DNA from 3 places in the Neobacillus sp. PS2-9 genome. Region 2 is predicted to be linked to each of the others. Evidence: riboswitches for the same ligand, from Rfam matches in the RefSeq annotation. Region 2 holds a riboswitch; each other region holds the start of a gene.
What was found. A riboswitch is a leader RNA that binds a small molecule or an ion and turns the genes downstream of it on or off. The one in region 2 is predicted to bind S-adenosylmethionine.
Positions count from the first base shown of each region.

Region 1: it holds a riboswitch for S-adenosylmethionine, as region 2 does, so the genes downstream of both, RCG25_RS22055 (sugar ABC transporter substrate-binding protein) here and RCG25_RS03545 (methionine ABC transporter ATP-binding protein) in region 2, are expected to answer to the same signal.
Region 3: it holds a riboswitch for S-adenosylmethionine, as region 2 does, so the genes downstream of both, metK (methionine adenosyltransferase) here and RCG25_RS03545 (methionine ABC transporter ATP-binding protein) in region 2, are expected to answer to the same signal.

Region 1 covers NZ_CP133269.1:4,405,587-4,410,158, reverse strand. Annotated here, with positions in the region: gene RCG25_RS22060 (MFS transporter) at 1-986, opposite strand, end outside; SAM riboswitch class I at 1,217-1,324, shown strand; gene RCG25_RS22055 (sugar ABC transporter substrate-binding protein) at 1,454-2,563, shown strand; gene RCG25_RS22050 (sugar ABC transporter ATP-binding protein) at 2,635-4,137, shown strand; gene RCG25_RS22045 (ABC transporter permease) at 4,139-4,572, shown strand, end outside.
Region 2 covers NZ_CP133269.1:691,213-695,784, forward strand. Annotated here, with positions in the region: gene RCG25_RS03535 (ABC transporter permease) at 1-186, shown strand, start outside; gene RCG25_RS03540 (ABC transporter permease) at 187-1,332, shown strand; SAM riboswitch class I at 1,518-1,623, shown strand; gene RCG25_RS03545 (methionine ABC transporter ATP-binding protein) at 1,763-2,776, shown strand; gene RCG25_RS03550 (methionine ABC transporter permease) at 2,766-3,440, shown strand; gene RCG25_RS03555 (MetQ/NlpA family ABC transporter substrate-binding protein) at 3,459-4,289, shown strand; gene RCG25_RS03560 (right-handed parallel beta-helix repeat-containing protein) at 4,351-4,572, opposite strand, start outside.
Region 3 covers NZ_CP133269.1:1,287,047-1,291,618, forward strand. Annotated here, with positions in the region: gene pckA (phosphoenolpyruvate carboxykinase (ATP)) at 1-1,515, opposite strand, end outside; SAM riboswitch class I at 1,701-1,846, shown strand; gene metK (methionine adenosyltransferase) at 2,122-3,324, shown strand; gene asnB (asparagine synthase (glutamine-hydrolyzing)) at 3,584-4,572, shown strand, end outside.

The sequences.
Region 1 (4,572 bases), 1.5 Mb from region 2:
GCAATCCTGACAGGAATGATTCCGCCAATGGTCACACCTAAGGCAATCCGGATGATGACAAGCTGCCAAAGACCAGTCACGATCGCTCCTGGTAAGTACACTATTCCAGCTGAAAATAGAAGTATGACTAAAATTTTGATATAACCATATTTATCTGCAATCTTTCCCCAGTTCCGTGACATGAGTAAGTTGCCTATTCCCGCTGCGGAAAAGGCAATCCCTGAATAAAAAGCAACATTGTTTGGCCCATGCAAATCACTTACAAATAACGACAGGATTGGTTGGATGCTGAAATGGGCGATTTGTACAAGAGATGAAATAAGCAATACAGTTAATAGTACAGGATTTCGTAGGATGTGTTTGATAACCTCTTTACTAGAATAATGTGATTTAGTACCCTTCGTTGGTTCTATGAGAAATTCCTTCGTAGTGATGACAAGCATGGCTGAGATGAATATGGAAATCGAAGTCCATTTAAAGGTGGTCGCATAGCCGAGTGTATCGGCTAAAATTCCTCCGAGCATGGGGCCTAACAGTGAACCCGTTATACTTCCTGTTTGTAATGTCCCAAGGACACGACCAGCAATCTCTTTTGGTGTTTGTGTGGAGATGAATGCCTGTGACATCGGGATAAACCCTGAGAAAAAGCCCATGAAAAACCGTAGAAAGAGCAGCTGCCAGACTGAATGAACAAATCCCATTAAAAAGATAGATACAGCCATCCCTAATCCAGAAATGATAAGTATCTTTTTCCGACCATAGCGATCTCCAATTTTTCCCCAAACCGGTGAAAAAAGAAAGGCAGAAACAAAGGTAATCCCAAAGGTAATACCCGACCAATGCTGGACATATTTCTCAGAAAAGTCCCCAAACGTTTCAATATACAGAGAAATAAACGGCATGACCATCGTCATACTACCGGCAACGAAGAAGTTGGCAAACCACATAATTAGTAAATTACGCTTTGCACTTTCCTGCTTATTCATGGATGGTAACACTTCTTTCTGCAATTTATTTCGGTTTACTAAATATAATCATACCGAAATTTCTTAGGAGAATAAAGCAATAACTGGGTTTAGGTTTAATAATAGTTTTCCCAACTCCGTTCAATATGATTAAAAAGAGTTATTACTTTATTAAAAATATTTAAAATACTATTGACAACTTGTTAATGTGAGTTTAAATTTAGTTTATTACTTTAAATCAATAATACGTTCTCTTATCAAGAGTGGCAGAGGGACTGGCCCGATGACGCCCAGCAACCGTTCCGAAAAGGAATTGGTGCTAAATCCTGCAAAACATCTAATGTTTTGAGAGATAAGAGAGGAGTAGTCCAACATTTGTGATGAAACCTCTCTTTTCTGGAGAGGTTTTTTATTTTTACTTAAAAGAAAACTTCTCCAATGGGAATAGTTTATTTTGATAAGAAAGACAAAAAGGGGGAGCTTTTATCATGAAAAGAAATTTATTAAAAAGTGTGCTTGTATCAACATTGGCTGCAAGCCTGCTACTCACGGGGTGTGCTTCTGGGGGAGAAACGAAGAAAGCTAGTGGAAATAAAAATGTATCACTTGAAGGAGTACCAGAAAAATTTAAAAGTGACAAGTTGAAAATTAAGGTCATTCGTAAAATTGGCGGTGACGACCACACAGCTCAATTCTTAGCAGGAGCAAAAGAAGAGGGAGAAGCCTTAGGATTACAAGTGGATGTGTTTACTGCAAACGGAGATACAGCAAAATTCCATGATGCTATAAATCAGGCGTTAGATCAGGACTATGATGGATTCATTATTTCACATGGTGATGATGATGCGACGGTGAACGATGTAAAGAAAATCGTCGAAAAAGGAAAAAGCGTGGTTACATTTGACTCTAATCCAAAGTTGGCTGAAGTGGAGGGAGTAACACTTACATCACAGGATGACGAAGCATTGGCAACTTTAGCATTGGATCAGCTTGTAAAGGATACGAAGGGCAAAGCCAATATTGCGTACCTTTGGGTTGACGGTTTTCCACCAATGGTTAGACGAAACAAAGTATATCAAGATGTACTTTCAAAAAATCCTGGAATTAAAGAAGTGGAACGGTTCGGTGTAGCCGCTGCAGATACCAGTGTTCAAACACAAAACGCCGTAGCTGCCATGTTAAATAAATATCCAAAAGGAAAGTTGGATGCCATCTTTGCTACTTGGGATGCCTTTGCTATTGGTGCCGCACGAGCTCTAAAAGAGGCGGGCCGTGAAGAAGTAAAAATTTATGGTATTGATGTTTCGAATGCGGACCTTCAAGAGATTCAAAGAAAAGGTAGTGCTTGGAAATACACAGCTGCCGTGGATCCTAAACTAATTGGTGCGGTGGATTTGAGATTGCTTGCTAAAAAACTAGCAGGTGAAGAAACACCAAAAACCTATGATTTAGAGGCTTCTCTAGTTTCACAAGACAATCTTCAAAAGTCTAAAGATCCTGTTAACATGGTTAATCTATCAAAAATTATTTCTGGATGGGGCCAATCAGATGCATTCGAAGAAGATTGGATGAAAACATTAAAAAAATATTATAAATAATTAATGGTTACTATAAGCACTCTCTTTTTCACTTGATTAAGAGAGTGTTTGCTTGATAGGGGGGCGATTTCATGCAGTCAACATTGGAAATGAAAAATATAACTATTGAATTTCCAGGAGTGAAAGCTTTAAATCAGGTTCATTTTTCAACAAAGACGGGAAAGATTCAGGCATTGATTGGAGCAAATGGTGCAGGGAAATCAACTCTAATGAAAGTCCTGTCAGGGGCTTATAATCACTATACCGGTGAAATTGTGCTGGACGGGGAATCTTTGAACATTCGATCACCAAAAGATGCCCAGGATGCGGGCATACAGATTGTCTATCAAGAAGTCGATACGGCACTGATTCCTAATTTAACGGTTGCCGAGAATATTATGTTGATGGACACGGTTCATCATATGGGAAAAAAGCAGTGGATGAACTGGAAGACTCTTCATCAAAAAGCAGCACAAATCCTGGGTGAAATGAATATTACACTTTCTACGAAAAAGCTTGTGAGTGAGCTTTCTCTAGCAGAAAAGCAAATGATTCTCATTGCAAGAGCTGTCTCGAATCGGTGTAAGTATCTGATTCTAGATGAACCAACTGCACCCTTAAGTCATACGGAAACGACCGAGCTTTTTCGAATTGCCCGCGAATTAAAGAGGCAAAATGTCGGGATTATCTTTATTTCGCACCGCCTGCCAGAGATTTTTGAAATCTGTGATGAAATTACAGTAATGAGAAATGGAGAATTTGTTGTAAAAGAGAACATCTCAGAGACAACACAGAATCAAGTGGTGGAGCACATGCTTGGCCAAAAGCTGGAGGAACAGTTCCCGAAAAAGAATACGAGAATTGGAAACACAGTTCTTGAGGTGAAGGGACTTTCAGATAGAAGTAAAATTAAAGATTTCCATTTACATGTGAAATCTGGAGAAATCGTTGGAGTGGCTGGGCTAGTCGGTGCTGGAAAAACTGAGCTGTGCAAGGCGCTTTTTGGTTCTGAAAAATTAACTGGAGGAGAAGTCCTTCTTAATGGAAATAAACTAACTTTGAATAGCCCATATGATGCGGTGAAAAATGGCATGGCATTAGTGCCTGAAGAACGCAGGAAGGAAGGAATTCTTGTCCTTGAATCAGTGGAATCCAATTTGACAGCGGCTAATTTGGGTAGTTTTACAAACGTATTTAGCTTTTTAAATAGAAAGAAAGAAAAGGAAACAGCCAAGCAGTTGATTAGCCGGCTTGGAATTAAAACACCTTCTGAAGAAACAAAGGTTCAAAATCTATCAGGTGGAAATCAGCAGAAGGTCGCAATAGGAAAGTGGCTGGTAGCTGAGGCCGATGTCTATATTTTTGATGAACCAACCAAAGGCGTGGATGTTGGTGCCAAAAAAGACATCTTTGAGCTTATCACGGAATTGGCAAGCAGAGGGAAATCGATTATTTACGCTTCTTCCGAACTATCAGAGATTATGGGAATTACGGATCGAGTCTACATTCTATATGATGGACAATCAATAAAAGAGTTAGAAACGAACCGAACAAACGAGGAAGAACTTTTATTTTATTCCACAGGGGGCAGGTAAAATGGAGACAAATATTTCAGCAAAGAATCAGACCCCAACCAAAAAAACATTTGAATTGTTTCAATTTTTATATAAGTACGGGACCATTATCACGATTCTTGCACTTATCCTTATTTTTTCAGCGGCAAATCCTACCTTTATCCAGGGCAGTAATATTGTCAATATCCTCCGGTCGATTTCGATTGTGACGATTATTGCTATAGGTATTACCATTTCATTATCTGTAGATGGATTCGATTTATCAGTAGGCTCGGTAGCTTCGTTATCGAATGCCATCGTGATTTCTATGTTTGTCTGGTTTTCCCAAAATACCCTCATTGCGATTATCTCTGCGATTGGTGCCTCATTAATTGTAGGTGCTTTGAATTCGTTTATGATCGTTAAGTTACGAATCCCAGACATGCTAATGACTTTAGCGACAATGTTTATCATTCA
Region 2 (4,572 bases):
CCTGAGGGTTTCTTCAAATTGATTACGGAGCTTTCTCCCCTTACTTGGATGAACAACGGGTTAATGAAATTAATTTATGCGAATGACCTATCTGCGGCCATCCCTGCAATCACCATCAACATGGCTGGGTCACTCCTCTTTTTACTAGTAGCGGTTATCTCTTTAAAACGACGGGAGGGGCTATAAATGAAGGATATCCTCTGGTTAATTCAAAACACATTAAGTATGACGTTTCGTAAACGAAAAAATGTAATCATGTTCTTGCTCATGCCTTTGGTGGGAATTTTCATTGCCCTTCTTGCCTATGGCGGAAATCAAACACCGACCCTCACGGTAGGCATCGTGAATCAAGACAAGAGCGAGGTTACGGAAGATACGATTCAATTTCTCAAAGGGTTAGAGAACGTGAAGGTGTCCGGGGTGGAGGCAGCAGAGGGGAAGGCGCAGATTACGTCTGGCAAGCTTGACTCTGTGATTATCTTTGAAAAAGGATTCTCAGATAGCGTGCTGAAGGGTTCACCTGACCATATTGAGATTAGCTCTATCAAAGGGGCTGCGGTGACAGGATTTGTGAAGTCCTATTTATATCAATATATCAATAATTTAGCAACGATCAGTCGTGCGGCGGACGGTAACCAGCCGATGTTCGAACAGATGGTGAAGGACTATCAGCAAAGTGGATATAAGCTTGTGAACCATTCAGTGGAAGATGCTTCAAAAAATAAGCTTATGACCAACCAAGCGATTGGGTTCCTGATTATGATCATGATGATGTCGGCAGTTAATCTATCTGAGATTATTTTGTTGGAAAAAGAACAGCGGACGTATTACCGCTTATTATCGACACCGATCAATGCGAGGAAGTATGTATTCGCGAATGTGATTGTGAATATGATTGTGATGACGATCCAGGTGTTAATCACGTTAACCATTATGAGAATGGTCTTTGATATGGGCGTGAATGTGTCCTTTTGGGAAGCCGCGTTTGTTATGATTCTCTTTTCCTTGATTTCAGTCGGTTTGTCATTAGTGATCATTTCTTTCGCCAACAACCGGAGTGCGGCGGGCGCTTTGCAAAACTTAGTGATCACTCCGACTGTCATGCTGTCTGGCTGCTTCTGGCCAGTTGAAGTCATGCCGAAATCGTTGCAAAAAATTGCAGAATTCCTGCCGCAGCGCTGGACCTTAGACACACTCACTAAATTGCAGGAAGGAAGCACCTTCAGCGGCCTGTACCTACACTACATCATTCTATTCGCCTTTGCAGCGGCATTCTTCCTGATCGCCGTGTATCGGTTCAGTAGAAATAATACGACACAGAACTTTATCTAAAAGAGCGGGGACAGTCCCCCACTGCGCTAAAGCGCCGGGGGACTGTCCCCAAAAATTTTTTTAGACGCCCTAAATAGTTGATTTGATAATAATGGAAACACTTACAATGGTAGAATATTATTTTTTGATGATTGACAATATAAAAATAGATTAGTAATATCAAAAATGTTAAAAAAAACTAATAATTCTTATCGAGAGTGACCGAGGGACTTGGCCCTATGACGTCCGGCAACCCCCTAATTGGGAAGGTGCCAATTCCAGCAGAATGACTTTCATTCTGAAAGATAAGCTTGAAATAATTGTTTGTATTTCGATGCTCCTTTCAGTTGAAAGGGGCATTTTTTGTATGGAAAAATCCAACAGGGTCGTAGCAGGCTAACTGGATAAACATTATTTTAAAATATCGCTCATGAAAAAAGAGGTCATCATTATGATTGAGATTCGTCAACTAACAAAGGAATATAAAACGAAAAGTGGAACGGTCAAGGGAGTCGATGATGTTTCTTTAACGGTTCAACGAGGGGAAATCTATGGTATCGTCGGCTACTCTGGCGCCGGAAAAAGCTCGTTGCTCCGCTGCATTAACTTGTTGGAACAACCTACTTCAGGCACTATTACTGTCGATGGGACGGACCTTACTTCCTTAAAAGGGGAGAAGCTTCGTCTGGCACGGCTAAAGATTGGCATGATCTTTCAACACTTTTACCTCATCAGTCAAAAGACAGTCTATGAAAATATTGCTTTTTCGCTGAAAGCGGCCAACTATCCGAAGAATCAAATCAGCACCCGTGTGATGGAATTACTAGAAACGGTGGGACTTGCGGATAAGCGCGATGTGTATCCAGCCCAGCTGAGCGGTGGACAAAAGCAGCGGGTGGGGATTGCACGGGCACTCGCCAATAATCCAACAGTCCTGCTGTGTGATGAGGCAACCTCCGCCCTTGACCCGACCACAACCAAGTCGATTTTGAATCTATTAAAAAAGATCAACAGGGAGCTTAACATTACGATTATTCTCATCACGCATGAGATGGACGTAGTAAAAGAAATTTGCCACCGGATGGCGATTATGCAAGACGGGAAGGTGATTGAAGAAGGAGCAGTCTATGACATCTTCGCCAACCCTCAGGCGGAGCTCACCGGAGAGTTTATTGATAGTGTAGTATCTTTTGATATACCGGAGTCCATCCTGTCTAGCAGTGAAGGGCCAATCATTAAGGTGTTATTTAAAGGGAAAGTCGCCGGTGAGGGGGTCATTTCCGATATGCTGCAGACATTCAGCGTAAAAGGGAACTTCCTCCATGGTTCGATTGAATACATCCAAGAATTGCCCTTGGGCATTTTCATTATGGAACTGAAAGGTGCGAAAGAGGAATTGACCGCGGCCCTTCGATACATTGAGGACCGGGCCGCGCAAGTGGAGGTGTTACGAAATGGGATTTGATTTTCAGCATCTGGTGGAATTAATTCCAGATATCAATACTGCTTTTATGCAGACGATTTATATGATTATGATTTCCTTAGCGATTGCCATCGTCATTGGCTTGCCAGTGGGAATCCTGTTATTTGTCACTGACAAAGGCTTGTTTTTACAAAATCGCATGATTCAAGTAACGATGGGATTCCTAGTAAACTTGATTCGTTCGATTCCATTTATTATCTTGCTGGTAGCGCTAATTCCATTAACCAACTTCATCGTTGGTTCGACGATTGGACCGACAGCCGCAAGTGTGTCGCTATCGGTGGCAGCCATTCCATTCTTTGCTCGAATCGTCGAAACGGCATTAAGGGAAATCGATAAAGGGGTCATCGAAGCGGCGATTGCGGCGGGAGCGACGCCAACCATGATTATAAAAGATGTTCTGCTCCTTGAAGCAAGATCAGGAATCATCTCGGGTATTACGTTGACCCTTATTAGTTTAATCGGATTTTCGGCGATGGCCGGGACAGTGGGCGGCGGTGGAATTGGAGATTTAGCAATTCGCTTTGGGTATTACCGCTATGACAATACCATCATGATTGCCACTGTTGTTATATTAATTATTTTAGTTCAGGTTATTCAACTGCTTGGTGATTTTGTTGCCAAAGTTGTCGATAAAAGAAGATAAGGAAGGAAGGAAAAAGTTATGAAAAAATGGTTTTTAGCAATGGTGTTAGTTTTAGTTGTAGGTGCGTTAGCAGCATGCGGCAGCAGTTCAGAGAGTAAAGACAAAGCAGTAGCAAAATCTAAAGATATTAAATTAGGGGCTACTGCTGGTCCGTACAGTGATATGTTGAAGGAAGCAATTGTTCCTGGTTTAGAAAAGAAGGGCTACAAAGTTGAGATTGTAGAATTCAGTGATTACATCCAGCCAAATAAAGCGTTAGACAATGGGGACATCCAAGCAAACCTATTCCAGCATTCTATCTATCTAGAGAATTTTGCGAAGGAAAACAACATGAAGTTGTCTGCACTGATTTCTGTTCCAACTGCACCAATGGGGCTTTACTCAAAGAAATTCAAATCATTGGATGAAGTGAAAAACGGAGCAACGGTTACGCTTCCGAATGACCCAACAAACGCAGCTCGTGCCTTAAATACACTTCGTGATGAAGGCCTAATTACAATTAACGAAAGTGCCGACCCGTTGAAAGTATCTGAGAAGGACATTGTTGAAAATAAGAAAAACTTGAAGTTCCAAGCAATTGAAGCAGGCCAGCTTCCTCGTTCTGTGGACAGTGTCGATTTAGCGGCAGTACCTGGAAACTTCGCATTGGCTGCAAAAATGAACCTGCTAGATGCACTAGCACTTGAAAATATGCTAGATTCCTATCGCAATATCGTTGCGGTAAAAACAGAAAACAAAGATTCTCAACTTGCAAAAGATATTAAAGAAGTCGTGGAATCTGCAGACTTCAAAAAAGTCATTGATGAGAAGTTTAAAGGCTTTGGAAAGCCGGAGTGGATGAAGAAATAAGGGGAAAAGATGGGGACAGTCCCCCGGCGCTTTAACGCAGCGGGGGACTGTCCCCATTTCTTTACTTCTTTTTCAGCCCAGGCGGCATGGTTTTAACATGGATTTGAAGCTCAGCTGTTAAGCCATGGTACGAGACTTTGATTGTTGTTTTACCTTTTTTACCAGCTTGAACAACACCGTTTTGGTTCACCACCGCAACAGTGTGATCCGCACTAGTAAATTCCACTTCATCGGTCAATGTTTGGACAGATCCATCATAATAAACACCCTTCACCACAAGCGA
Region 3 (4,572 bases), 600 kb from region 2:
CTTTGCTGCAAGTTCTTTTGCTTTCTTTTCATAGGCATCTGGATCTGACCATGTTTTACTTGGCTGTAATACTTCATCAGGAACACCGGCAATATGAAGTGGAATATTTAAACCGAAGATTTCATCTTTCGTTGTCTCAACATGGTTTAATTCCCCTTCAAGTGCCGCTTGAATCATGGCTCTTGTGTAAGCGAGCTTCATTCTGCTTCCAATTCCATATTCTCCGCCAGTCCAGCCTGTATTCACAAGGAATACGTTCGCATTATGCTCAAGAATTTTTTCACCGAGCATGTCAGCATAGCGAGTAGCAGGAAGCGGTAAAAATGGTGCACCAAAGCAGGTTGAGAACGTTGCCTCAGGTGAGGTTACACCACGTTCGGTACCGGCAAGCTTAGACGTATACCCACTTAAAAAGTGATACATAGCCTGTTCTTTTGTTAATTTTGAGATAGGAGGTAATACCCCGAACGCGTCTGCAGTTAAGAAGACAATTGTATTTGGGTGTCCGGCAATACTTGGTTTGGCAATATTATCAATGGCATCAATTGGATATGCTGCCCTAGTATTCTCTGTTAACGTTCCGTCATCATAATCAGGGACCCGCGATTCCAGGTTAAGCGTTACATTTTCAAGAACAGTTCCAAACCGAATGGCATCAAATATTTGCGGCTCTTTTTCCCTAGAAAGATTGATGCATTTCGCATAGCACCCTCCCTCGATATTAAAGACACCGTTTGATGACCAACCGTGCTCATCATCACCAATCAAACGGCGATTTGGATCAGCGGATAAAGTAGTTTTTCCTGTTCCTGATAGACCAAAGAATAGAGCGACATCTCCCTCAATTCCTACATTTGCAGAACAGTGCATGGAGAAAATATTGTTTTCCGGTAATAAGTAATTCATTACGGAAAAAATGGACTTTTTCATTTCACCTGCATATTCAGTCCCACCGATGAGAACAATGCGGCGTTCAAATGAGATGATGATAAAGGTTTCTGAATTGGTTCCGTCGACCTTAGGATCTGCCTTAAAATTAGGTGCTGAAATTACCGTAAATCCTGGGTCATGCGATAAAAGTTCATCCTCTGATGGACGTATAAATAGTTGATGAACAAAAAGATTGTGCCAGGCAAATTCATTCACTACTTGGATAGGCAATCGGGATTTTTTATCTGCCCCTGCAAATCCTTTAAACACAAAAATCTCTTCTTGTTGTTTTAAATAATTTAGGACTTTTTGATAAAGTTTCGTAAATATTTCTTCAGATATAGGTTGATTCAACGAACCCCAAGCAATCTTATCCTTTGTGGACTCTTCCATCACAACGAATTTATCTTGAGGTGAGCGGCCTGTATATTTACCAGTTGAAACGCTTACAGCGCCAGTCGAAGTTAAAGAACCTTCGTTACGACATAAGATCTTTTCTACTAACTGGGGAACTGATAATTGCACGTGGACATTACTTTCTGATAACATTTGTTTTAAGTCATTGGGAATATGAACAGAATTCATCTACTGCAACCTTCCTTTTTCCATGTTTTTAATGGTAATAATTTAATAAAAAGTATAACACATTTATTCAAATAATCTATACTAATTAATGAAAAATAGGTTGTATGGATTAAATTTAAATTTCTTGAAAAATGCATTGACATTGTTCGACAGTGTAGGTTATTATTTACCCTTGAACGGATACTCTCTTATCCCGAGCTGGTGGAGGGACAGGCCCAATGAAACCCAGCAACCTGCAAACGAAAGCAAGATAGTAGTAGGTTTTCTTCTATTATTATTTTCGGGCAAAGGTGCTAAACCTGAAGCAAGGCCTAGCCTTGAACGATAAGAGTGAAAGGCGCGCAAAACTTTTGCTATCAACCTTTCCTCAGAGATGGAAAGGTTTTTTGTTTGCAAATGATTTCGTGCTATATAATCGCTTCTATTTATTCCATCGTTAGAATTTTCTATGGGGTTATTGCAGAATATTGTTTAATTAATAAAAACCCTGTATTTATTTCATACTACTAAGGGAATGAGTTCCGTATCAATCCGAGGTTAAACGGCAAGGTCATTACATACCCACACAGATAACCTCACTTATCTCACTATATAGGAGGAATTCAGATGTCAACAAAACGTCGTTTGTTCACTTCTGAATCAGTAACTGAAGGTCATCCCGATAAGATCTGTGACCAAATTTCTGATTCCATTTTAGATGCTATTTTAGCAAAAGATGCTAATGCACGTGTTGCTGCTGAAACTTCAGTTACAACTGGTTTAGTTTTGGTTGCTGGCGAGATTACTACTTCAACTTACGTGGACATTCCAAAAATTGTTCGTGAAACAATTAAAAGCATTGGTTACAATCGTGCAAAATACGGATTTGACTCCGAAACATGTGCAGTTTTAACTTCTATCGATGAACAGTCTCCTGACATCGCGATGGGTGTTGACCAAGCGCTTGAAGCTCGTGAAGGCCAAATGTCAGATGAGCAAATTGAAGCAATTGGTGCAGGCGACCAAGGTTTAATGTTTGGTTTCGCATGTAATGAAACAAAGGAGCTTATGCCGCTTCCAATTTCCCTTGCGCACAAGCTTGCACGCCGTTTAACAGAAGTTCGTAAAGAAGAGCTACTTCCTTACCTACGTCCAGATGGAAAGACACAAGTAACAGTTGAATATGATGAGAACGATAAACCAGTTCGTATTGATACAATCGTTATTTCTACTCAACACCACCCTGAAGTTACATTAGAACAGATTCAACGTAATCTGAAAGAGTATGTGATCAATCCGGTTGTTCCACAAGAATTAATCGATGAAAATACAAAATACTTCATTAACCCAACAGGCCGTTTCGTTATCGGCGGACCACAAGGGGATGCTGGTTTAACAGGCCGTAAAATCATTGTTGATACTTACGGTGGCTATGCACGTCACGGCGGTGGCGCATTCTCTGGTAAGGATCCTACAAAGGTTGACCGTTCTGCCGCTTATGCAGCACGTTATGTAGCAAAGAATATTGTTGCTGCAGGACTTGCTGAGAAGTGTGAAGTTCAACTTGCTTACGCAATCGGTGTAGCAAGACCGGTTTCCATTTCTGTTGATACGTTTGGCACTGGCAAAGTAAGTGAAGATGTATTAGTTGATTTAGTAGAACAAAACTTTGATCTACGCCCAGCTGGTATCATTAACATGTTGAACCTTCGCCGTCCTATCTACAAGCAGACAGCAGCTTACGGACATTTTGGCCGTACAGATGTGGATCTTCCTTGGGAGCGTACAGACAAAGCAGACACATTAAAAGAACAAGCAGCAAATCACTAAAAATCATTCGCCCTCAAGCGAATACCCTAATAGAAGGGAGTTGCATTTTAAATGTAACTCTCTTTTTCTTTTTTCGTCTAAATGGTTGGTACGTAATTGGTTATTGGAATAAAATGTTTAAGTAGGTCTAAAGAAGTGAAAAATGATAGTACGAAAATTACCTATAAGTTCACAGTGTTATTTTAATAAAAAAGTGGTAGTATTATAGAGATGTTTTTTAGAGAATGTTTAATTTAGATTGGAGTAGGTGAGGTACATAATGTGTGGTTTTATCGGTTGTGTACACGACAAAACACAAAACTTTAGTGATGAACAAAAACAACTATTTAAAAATATGAACGATATCATTACCCATCGTGGACCGGATGATGATGGTTTTTATTATGACGAACATATTCAATTTGGATTTCGCCGTTTAAGTATTATTGATATTGAGAGTGGACATCAGCCATTAACATATGAAAACGAACGTTACTGGATTATTTTTAATGGTGAAGTTTATAACTATGTCGAGCTTCGTGAGGAATTGGTAAAAGAAGGCCTTTCGTTTGCAACGAGCTCTGATACTGAGGTTATTATTGCCTTATACAGTCATTTAAAAGAGAAAGCAGTGGAAAAGCTGCGTGGAATGTTTGCTTTTATCATTTGGGATAAACAAGAGCAAAGATTATTTGGTGCCCGTGATCCGTTCGGTATCAAACCATTCTTTTATTTAGAAGACGGTGAGAAAACCTTCTTTGCTTCAGAAAAGAAAAGTATCTTGCTTGCACTTGAAAATGATGTTTTAGACTATGATTCTCTTCAGCATTATTTAACGTATCAATTTGTTCCTGAACCCAATACCTTATCAGAAGGGATTAAAAAGCTTGAGCCAGGTCATTATTTTACAAAAAAAATTGGCTCACCAATGGAAATTAAGCGCTATTGGAAGGCACATTTTAGTCCTGTTCAAAAATCAGAGAGTGACTTTACAAAAGAAATTCGTGATATTTTATTCGATTCAGTCGAAAAGCATATGCGTAGTGATGTACCAGTAGGTTCCTTCCTATCTGGTGGAATCGATTCGTCTATAATTGCTTCTATTGCGAAAGAGTTTCATCCTGCCATTAAAACCTTCTCTGTTGGTTTTGAACACAATGGCTTCAGTGAAATTGATGTGGCAAAAGAAACAGCGGAGAAACTGGGTGTAGAAAATATCAGCTATGTGATTACTCCTGATGAATATATGAATGAAATTCCAAAAATTAT